DNA from 3 places in the Streptomyces sp. NPDC001890 genome. Region 3 is predicted to be linked to each of the others. Evidence: riboswitches for the same ligand, from Rfam matches in the RefSeq annotation. Region 3 holds a riboswitch; each other region holds the start of a gene.

Region 1 (3,254 bases), on a different contig from region 3:
CGCCGACCGCGTACACATCGGGTGCCGAGGTGCGCAGCGCCCCGTCGGCGGTCACCGATCCGTCGGGGCCGAGCGCGATGCCGGAGCCGGCCAGCCAGCCGGTGGCGGGCCGGGCACCGATTCCGACGACGACCGCTCCGGCCGGGACGGTGCGGCCGTCCGCGAGGACCACCCGGCCCGGCTCGACGCGCTCGACCCGGGCCCCGGTGAGGAGTTCGGCGCCGATCTCCGCGTACCAGGCGGCCATCGGGGCGGCGACCTCCGCGGGCATCGCGCCCGCCAGGGGCCGGTCGGCGGCCTCGACGACGGTGACGGCGCAGCCGGCGGCGCGGGCCGCGGTGGCGAACTCGGCACCGATCCAGCCCGCGCCGACGACCACGACGCCGTGCTGCTGGTCGAGGACCGGGCGCAGCCGTGCCGCGTCGTCGAGGGTGCGCAGCAGGTGGACGCCGACAACGCCCTCGGTGCCGGGCAGGACGACCGGTTCGGCACCGGTCGCGATGACCAGGCTGTCGTAGGGAACGGGCCCCGTCGGGGTGTCCAGTTCGTGCGCGCCGGGCCGTACTCCGGTGACCTCGCGGCCCAGTTGCAGATCGATGTCCAGGGCCTCGAAGTCGATGTCGAAGGCGGAGTCCTCGGCCTTGCCGAGCAGCACCGCCTTGGACAACGGGGGCCGGTCGTAGGGCTGGTGCGGTTCGGCGCCGATCAGGGTGACGGGGCCGGTGAAGCCCTGTTCCCGCAGGGCCACCGCGGTCTGCACCCCGGCCATGCCCGCGCCGACGACGACCACGCGGTGCCCTGCCCGCCGGTCCGGCCGCTCTGACTGCTGCTGATCGCTCACCCGTACACCATAAACACCTGACTGATCGTCAGGAAAGGGCGAGTTCCTCGACCGTGCTCGTCCCGCTGCCTTCCTGCGATTCCCACGCCCACCGTTCCTCCAGCCGGACCCGGCCGTCCGGGAGGTCGACGACGGTGGAGACGCAGTGGCCGCCGGCCGTCGTGCCGTCCTGCTTCAGCTGGACGTACCGGAAGTCCAGGGTGTCGCCGTCCCGGGTGCCGACGAGATGGCCGCGCACCACGTCGCCGCCCGCGTACTCGGCCCAGATCCGGCCGTCCTCCTCGTGGTACGTGAAGCGGGTACGGGTGCCGACCTGGCCGGGCGCCTGGTCGGCGACCGGAGCGAGGACGAGTCCGTCGAGCGAACGGGCCACGGTGGCCACTCCCTTACTGGTCCGGCGGGACGGGGTTTAGGGTGGCCAACGTAAAGCACTCGCGGGAGCCCGGACGCACCGGGCTGAGAGGGAGGCTGGGCGGCCTCCGACCGTACGAACCTGATCCGGGTCATGCCGGCGAAGGGAGGGGCTGGAAGCCCATGCGTTCTTCTCGGAACGGGAACGGATCCGATGTCCTGGTCATCGGGGGCGGGATCATCGGCCTGGTGACGGCCTGGCGGGCCGCGCAGCGCGGACTGCGCACGGCGCTCGCCGACCCCGAACCGGGTGGCGGTGCCGCCAGGGTGGCGGCCGGCATGCTGGCCGCCGTCACCGAACTCCACTACGGCGAACAGCTGCTGCTGGGCCTCAACGTCGCCTCGGCGGACCGGTATCCGGCCTTCGTGGCCGAACTGGAGGCGGCGAGCGGGCAGGAGACCGGATTCCGGACCTGCGGCACCCTGGCCGTCGCGCTGGACTCCGACGACCGCGCCCACCTGCGGGAGCTGCACGCCCTCCAGCAGCGGTCGGGCCTCGAATCGGAGTGGCTCACCGGCCGTGAGTGCCGCCGGCTGGAGCCGATGCTCGCGCCGGGCGTCCGGGGCGGCCTGCGGGTCGACGGCGACCACCAGATCGATCCCCGCCGGCTGGCCGCCGCCCTGCTGACCGCCTGCGAGCGGGCCGGGGTGGTCTTCCACCGCGGCTGGGTGGAGCGCCTGAACGTGGTGGGCGACCGGGCCGCCGGGGCGGTGCTCGCCGGGGGTACGGAGCTGACGGCCGACCAGGTCGTGCTCGCCGCGGGCAGCCTCAGCGGGCGGCTGGCCGGGCTGCCGGACGAGGTGGTGCCACCGGTCCGGCCGGTGAAGGGCCAGGTGGTACGGCTGACCGTGCCCGCCGGGTACGCGCCGTTCCTGAGCCGCACGGTCCGGGCCGTGGTCCGGGGCGGCCACCTCTATCTCGTACCGCGCGAGAACGGCGAGCTGGTCGTCGGCGCCACCAGCGAGGAAATGGGCTGGGACACCACCGTCACCGCGGGCGGCGTCTACGAGCTGCTGCGCGACGCCCACGAGCTGGTCCCCGGCATCACCGAGCTGCCGCTCACCGAGACCCTGGCCGGTCTGCGCCCCGCCTCCCCCGACAACGCCCCGCTGCTCGGCCCCACCACCCTGCCCGGCCTCCACCTCGCCACCGGCCACCACCGCAACGGGGTGCTGCTCACCCCCGTCACCGGTGACGTGATGGCGGAGTTCCTCACCGGCGGCGAGCCGCCCGAGCCGGCCCGCCCCTTCACCCCGCAGCGTTTCTCCTCCGTCGCCGCCTCCGTGCGTCAGGATCAGCCCGCAGTACGTCAGGAGCAGCCCGCATGACCGAGCCCGCACCGCTCCCCGGGGCGACCACCCTCTCCGTCTCCGTGAACGGCGAGGTCCGACGTCTCGCCGGGGGCACCACCCTGGCGGCGCTCGTTGCCACGCTCACCACCGCGCACTCCGGCGTCGCGGCCGCCGTCAACGAGACCGTCGTACCGCGCGGCCAGTGGTCCGCCACCGCACTGCTCGACGGTGACCGCGTCGAGGTCCTGACCGCGGTCCAGGGAGGCTGATCATGTCGGACGACCTCTTCGCCCTCGGCGACACCACGTTCGGCTCCCGGCTGATCATGGGGACCGGCGGGGCGCCCAGCCTGGACGTGCTGGAGCGCTCCCTGACCGCCTCCGGCACCGAGCTGACCACCGTCGCGATGCGCCGCCTCGATCCGACCGTGCAGGGTTCGGTGCTCTCCGTCCTGGAGCGGCTCTCCATCCGCGTGCTGCCCAACACGGCGGGCTGCTTCACCGCGGGCGAGGCCGTGCTGACCGCCCGGCTGGCCCGCGAGGCGCTCGGCACCGACTGGATCAAGCTGGAGGTGGTGGCCGACGAGCGGACCCTGCTGCCCGATCCGATCGAGCTGCTGGACGCCGCGGAGATCCTGGTGGACGACGGCTTCACCGTGCTGCCGTACACCAATGACGACCCGGTGCTGGCGCGCCGGCTCCAGGACGTG
Region 2 (3,254 bases), on a different contig from region 3:
GCGAGCAGTTGCGCGGTCTGCCGGTAGATCTCCACTTCGAGGGTGGCGTAACCGGGGCCGCCGAGGATCTGCACGACCCCGAAGGAGGTGAAGGTGAAGAGGAAGACCATCAGCGCGGCGGCGGCCACGGCGGGTGCCAGGGCCGGCAGGGTGACCCGTCGCCAGGCGGCGAACCGTCCCGCGCCGAGCACCCTGGCTGCCTCCTCCTGCCGGGGGTCGAGCTGGGACCACAGCCCGCCCACCGTCCGCACGACCACCGCGTAGTTGAAGAAGACATGGGCGAGCAGAATCGCCCAGACGGTGGTGTCGAGCCGTACGCCCCAGAGTTCGTCGAGGAATCCGCCGCGTCCCAGCAGCGCCAGGAAGGCCGTCCCGACGACCACGGTCGGCAGGACGAACGGCACCGTGACGACCGCCCGCAGCAGTTGTTTGCCGGGGAAGTCGAAGCGGGCGAAGACATAGGCGCCGGGCAGCGCGATCAGCAGGGTCAGCGCCGTCGAAGCGAGCGCCTGCCAGGTGGTGAACCAGAGGACGTCGCGGATCTCCGGCCGGGTCAGCACCTCGCCGATCCGGCCGAACTGCCAGACGCCGTCCACCTTCAGGCCCCGGCCGACGATCGCCGCGACCGGGTAGGCGAAGAACAGCGCGAAGAACCCGACGGGCACGGCCATCAGGCCGAGCCGCACCGCGTTCTGGCGCCTGGCCTTCGCACGAGCGGCATCCGCGTGCGCGGACCGCGGGCGGGAAGTCCTCCCGCCCGCGTCCGTTCCGCGTACGGGACTCTTCGCTACTTCACTACGAGCGAGGACCACGACTGGACCCACTGCTCACGGTTCTTGGCGATCTGGTCCGGGGCCACGGTCGTCGGGCTGTCCACCGTCGCGCCGAACTTCGTGAAGAGCTCCGGCAGCGCCGCGTCCTTGACGACCGGGTTGACGAACATGTTGAGCGGCATGTCCTCCTGGAACGTCTTGCTGATCAGGAAGTCCAGCAGGGCCTTGCCACCCGCCTCGTTCTTCGCCCCCTTCAGCAGGCCGGCGAACTCGGTCTGGCGGAAGCAGGTCCCGGTGGCGACACCGGTCGGGGCCTCGGCCGGCTGCGGCTTCGCGTACAGCACCTCGACGGGCGGGCTGGAGGCGTACGAGACGACGAGCGGCCGGTCCGCCTTGGCCTTCTTTCCGCCCGCGGAGCCGGAGAACTCCTCGTTGTACGCCTGCTCCCAGCCGTCGACGACCTTGACGCCGTTGCGCTCCAGCTTCTTCCAGTAGTCCTGGTAGCCCTTCTCGCCGTAGGTGGCGACGGTGCCGAGGAGGAAGCCGAGGCCGGGCGAGGAGGTCCCGGCGTTCTCGGTGACGAGCAGGTCCTTGTACGCGGGCTTCGCCAGGTCGTCGAAGGACCGCGGCGGCGCGAGCTTCTTGTCGGCGAAGTACTTCTTGTCGTAGTTGACGCAGATGTCGCCGGTGTCGACCGGGGTGACCCGGTGCCGGTCGGCGTCGAGCCGGGTGTCCGCCGCGACCCGGTCGATGCCCTTCGCCTCGTACGGCGTGAAGAGCCCGCTGTCGAGGGCGCGGGAGAGCAGCGTGTTGTCGACGCCGAAGAACACGTCGCCGCGCGGGGAGCCCTTGGTCAGGATCTCCTGGTTGAGCGCGACACCCGCGTCGCCGCTCTTCAGCACCTTGACGGTGTATCCGGTCTCCTCGGTGAACTGCTTCAGCACTTCCTCGGAGGCGTTGAAGGAGTCGTGGCTGACGAGGGTCACGGTCTTGGAGCCCGAGCCCTTCGTGCCGCTGGAACCCGAGGACGCGTCGTCGGAACTCCCGCACCCGGCGAGTGCGGTGACGCCGAGCGCGGCGGCGACGGCCGAAGCCGCGAGCTGCCTGGTCCTGCGCGTGGTGGTCATTGGTGTATTCCTCCTGGGTTTTGGCCAGGAAGAGACGCGGCCCTGCCCGCGGGAAAGCGGGCAGGGCGCAACAGCATGAGTTGATGACCGAACTTCCTACCCGGAATGACCCGGGCGAGGTTCAGAGGGTCTGCGGCCGACCTGTCCTCGGTGCCGCACTCTCAGCGCTGTGGCGCTCCCCTGTCGGAATATGAAGTTGATTTCGGGCCCAGATTACACGGGCCTTATCGGCCTCAGCGCTCGGCCGCCGCCAGCTGACCGCAGGCCCCGTCGATCTCCTGGCCGCGGGTGTCCCGCACGGTGACCGGCACGCCATGGGCGGCGATCGCCTCGACGAACGCCTTCTCGTCCTCGGGCCGCGAGGCGGTCCACTTGGAACCGGGCGTGGGGTTCAGCGGGATCAGATTGACGTGGACCCGCTTGCCCTTGAGGAGCCGGCCGAGCCGGTCGCCGCGCCATGCCTGGTCGTTGATGTCACGGATCAGCGCGTACTCGATCGAGATGCGGCGGCCGGACTTCTCCGCGTACTCCCACGCGGCGTCCAGCACCTCGGCGACCTTCCAGCGCGTGTTCACGGGCACGAGGGTGTCGCGCAGCTCGTCGTCCGGCGCGTGCAGCGAGACGGCGAGACGGCACTTGAAGCCCTCGTCGGCGAAGCGGAGCATCGCGGGCACCAGGCCCACGGTGGAGACGGTGATCCCGCGCTGCGAGAGCCCCAGCCCGTCCGGCTCCGGGTCGGTGAGCCGACGGATCGCGCCGACCACCCGGTTGTAGTTGGCGAGCGGCTCGCCCATGCCCATGAAGACGATGTTGGAGAGCCGCGCCGGGCCGCCGGGGACCTCGCCGTCGCGCAGCGCCCGCATCCCGTCCACGATCTGGTGGACGATCTCGGCGGTCGACAGATTGCGGTCGAGGCCGGCCTGTCCGGTGGCGCAGAACGGACAGTTCATCCCGCATCCGGCCTGCGAGGAGATGCACATCGTGACGCGCTCCGGGTAGCGCATCAGGACGGACTCGACGAGCGTCCCGTCGTGCAGTTTCCACAGCGTCTTGCGGGTGGTGTCGTCGTCGCAGCTGATGTGGCGGACCACCGACATCAGGTCGGGGAACATCGCCTCGGCGAGCTTGTCCCGCGACGCGGCCGGGATGTTGGTCCACTCCGCCGGGTCGTGCGCGTACCGCGCGAAGTAGTGCTGCGAGAGCTGCTGGGCGCGGAACGGCTTCTCGCCGATCGCGGCGACCGCTTCCTTGCGCTCGGCGGGCGTGAGGTCGGCGAGATGCCGCGGCGGCTTCTTGGCTCCGCGGGGCGCGACGAAAGTGAGTTCTCCGGGCTTAGGCATGGTCCATCCAGTGT
Region 3 (3,254 bases):
GAAGCTCCGGCTTCCGCGCCGGACCCTGTGCGGTCCGCGGAGACGACCAGCGCAGCGAGCACCGTCGTCACCGGCACCGAGGCGACCAGTCCGATCGAGCCGACCAGCGTTCGTACGATCTCCTCCGCCACCAGCTCGCTGTTGGCCACCGTCCCCACGCTGCTCTGCGCGACGGAGAACAGCAGCAGCAACGGCAGTGCGGCGCCCGCATAGGCGAGCACCAGGGTATTGACGACCGAGGCGATGTGGTCGCGTCCGATCCTGATCCCTGCCCGGTAGAGCCCCCGCACACCCAACGTCGGGTTCGCCTGGTGGAGTTCCCAGACCGCCGACGTCTGGGTCACGGTCACATCGTCGAGGACCCCGAGCGAACCGATGATGACACCGGCCAGAAGCAGACCGCTCATGTCGATGTGCGGGTACAGACCATGGATGAGGCCGGTGTTGTCGTCGGTGTTGCCGGTCAGGCTCGCCCAGCCGATGAAGAGCGATCCGAGCAGTCCGATCAGCAGCAGCGAGATCAGTGTGCCGATCACCGCCACCGAGGTGCGGGCGCTCAGGCCGTGGCACATGTAGAGCGCGATCAGCATGATCGCGCTGGCCCCGACCACGGCGACGAGCAGCGGATTGGAGCCCTGGAGTATGGCCGGGAGGATGAACAGGGTCAGCACGGCGAACGAGACGGCGAGCGCGACCAGCGCCATCACCCCGCGCATGCGGCCCACCGCGACCACGGCCAGGGCGAAGATCCCGGCCAGCAGGGTCAGCGGGAACTTCCGGTTCACATCCGTCACCGAGTACTGCAGGTCACGGGGCGCGTCGGGGGCGTACGCCACGACCACGCCCTGACCGTCGCGCAGCTGACGCGTTGCGTCGGGCTGGACGATCTCGGTGAAGGTCCGGCCCTTGTCATGACCGGTCGTCACCTCGATCGTGGCCTTCTTGCACAGCCCCCTCGTGCTCCCCGGGGATGGTGTGACGGCCCCGTCGATGGGCGTCTGGACCGCGTTCACCTCCTTGCAGTCCACCATGTCGACCTTCACCACCTTTCCCTGCTGGGTCTGCCGGTCGAATCCGACGCCGGTCCGCTCGTGCGACGGCGCACCACCCGGCCACAGCGCCACCAGACCGACGAGGACGGCGGTGGCGAACGGGATCAGTACGGCCGCGATGACTTTGCGCAGATGTCTGGAGACGGGTGCGGCGGGGCCATGGCTGTGCGAGTGACCGTGCTGATGGCCCTGCGTTTCGAGGTCGATAAGGGGGGACGTCACCGGCCGATCATCGCAAGAAGAGACGGGCCCACTGTTCATCGGGCCGGACGGGGCGCTAGCGTGGGGGAACCTTTGCACACGCGGGAGCTCGGAGCACCGGGCTGAGAGGGCGCTGATCTCCGTACGTCCGTACGGGACAGGCTGCGCCGACCGCCGAACCTGTTACCGGGTAATGCCGGCGTAGGGAGTAGGTCTCATGACCACATCGGACGCACGCACGCCTGCCTCGAACCAGAGCGACGAGGCCGGGAAGTCCATCGGTTGGCACAAGGGGTACGTCCAGGGCTCGCGCCCGGACCTCCGGGTGCCGGTCCGTCAGGTGCACCTCACCAACGGCAAGGACGTGACGCTGTACGACACGTCGGGTCCGTACACCGATCCCACCGTCGAGACCGATGTCCGCCGCGGGCTCGCACCGCTGCGGGAGAACTGGATCATCGCCCGCGGCGACACCGAGGAGTACCCGGGCCGTCCCGCCCGCCCCGAGGACGACGGGCTCAAGCACACCTCGCCGCGCGGCGGACTGCGCAACCTCGACGCGGTCTTCCCCGGCCGCCCGCGGCTGCCGCGCCGCAGCCGGGACGGGCAGCCGGTGACCCAGCTCGCGTACGCCCGCCGGGGCGAGATCACCCCGGAGATGGAGTACGTGGCGATCCGGGAGAACGTCGAGCCCGAGGTGGTGTGCGAGGAGATCGCGGCCGGCCGGGCCGTGCTGCCGGCCAACGTCAACCACCCCGAGATCGAGCCGATGATCATCGGCAAGCGGTTCCTGGTGAAGGTCAATGCCAACATCGGCAACTCCGCGGTGACTTCCTCCATCGAGGAGGAGGTGGAAAAGATGACGTGGGCGACGCGCTGGGGCGCCGATACCGTCATGGATCTGTCCACCGGCCGCAACATTCACACCACTCGTGAGTGGGTTTTGCGTAATTCACCCGTTCCGATCGGAACTGTCCCGCTCTACCAGGCGCTCGAAAAGGTCGACGGCCGGGCGGAGGAACTGACCTGGGAGATCTACAAGGACACCGTCATCGAGCAGGCCGAGCAGGGCGTCGACTACATGACGGTCCACGCCGGCGTGCGCCTGCCGTACGTGCCGCTGACCGCCCGTCGCAAGACCGGCATCGTCTCGCGCGGCGGCTCGATCATGGCGGCGTGGTGCCTCGCGCACCACAAGGAGTCTTTCCTGTACGAGCACTTCGAGGAGCTCTGCGAGATCCTCGCGACCTACGACGTGACGTACTCGCTGGGCGACGGGCTGCGGCCCGGCTCGATCGCCGACGCCAATGACGAGGCGCAGTTCGCCGAACTGCGCACGCTCGGCGAGCTGAACGCGGTCGCCAAGAGGTTCGGCGTCCAGACCATGATCGAGGGGCCGGGGCATGTCCCGATGCACAAGATCAAGGAGAACATCGACCTCCAGCAGGAGATCTGCGAGGAGGCGCCGTTCTACACTCTCGGCCCGTTGACCACCGACGTCGCGCCGGCGTACGACCACATCACCTCCGGCATCGGCGCGGCGATGATCGCGTGGTGGGGGACGGCGATGCTCTGCTACGTCACGCCGAAGGAGCACCTCGGCCTGCCCAACCGGGACGACGTGAAGACCGGCGTCATCACCTACAAGATCGCGGCGCACGCGGCGGACCTCGCCAAGGGGCACCCGGGGGCGCAGGACTGGGACGACGCGCTCTCCGACGCCCGGTTCGAGTTCCGCTGGGAGGACCAGTTCAACCTGGCCCTCGACCCGGACACCGCACGGGAGTTCCACGACGAGACGCTGCCCGCCGAGCCGGCGAAGACGGCGCACTTCTGCTCGATGTGCGGCCCGAAGTTCTGTTCGATGAAGATCAGCAGAAGCATCACTGAGCAGTTCGGCGGCGATGCGGACGCCACCCCGGAAGAGATCAAGGCCGGGATGCTGGAGAAGTCCAAGGAGTTCGCCGCCTCGGGCCACCGGGTCTACCTACCGATGGCCGA

The links. Region 3 has a riboswitch for thiamine pyrophosphate ahead of thiC (phosphomethylpyrimidine synthase ThiC). Riboswitches for the same ligand answer to the same signal wherever they lie in the genome.
Region 1: it holds a riboswitch for thiamine pyrophosphate, as region 3 does, so the genes downstream of both, thiO (glycine oxidase ThiO) here and thiC (phosphomethylpyrimidine synthase ThiC) in region 3, are expected to answer to the same signal.
Region 2: it holds a riboswitch for thiamine pyrophosphate, as region 3 does, so the genes downstream of both, ACFYY1_RS30665 (thiamine ABC transporter substrate binding subunit) here and thiC (phosphomethylpyrimidine synthase ThiC) in region 3, are expected to answer to the same signal.

What each region holds. Positions count from the first base shown of each region.
Region 1 is NZ_JBIATE010000001.1:983,108-986,361, reverse strand. Features, by position in the region: gene ACFYY1_RS04330 (NAD(P)/FAD-dependent oxidoreductase) at 1-841, opposite strand, end outside; gene ACFYY1_RS04325 (hypothetical protein) at 870-1,214, opposite strand; TPP riboswitch at 1,266-1,378, shown strand; gene thiO (glycine oxidase ThiO) at 1,376-2,581, shown strand; gene thiS (sulfur carrier protein ThiS) at 2,578-2,814, shown strand; gene ACFYY1_RS04310 (thiazole synthase) at 2,817-3,254, shown strand, end outside.
Region 2 is NZ_JBIATE010000017.1:42,644-45,897, forward strand. Features, by position in the region: gene ACFYY1_RS30660 (ABC transporter permease) at 1-671, opposite strand, end outside; gene ACFYY1_RS30665 (thiamine ABC transporter substrate binding subunit) at 788-1,900, opposite strand; TPP riboswitch at 1,976-2,092, opposite strand; gene rlmN (23S rRNA (adenine(2503)-C(2))-methyltransferase RlmN) at 2,134-3,240, opposite strand.
Region 3 is NZ_JBIATE010000003.1:156,803-160,056, reverse strand. Features, by position in the region: gene ACFYY1_RS12015 (YibE/F family protein) at 1-1,313, opposite strand, end outside; TPP riboswitch at 1,345-1,478, shown strand; gene thiC (phosphomethylpyrimidine synthase ThiC) at 1,471-3,254, shown strand, end outside.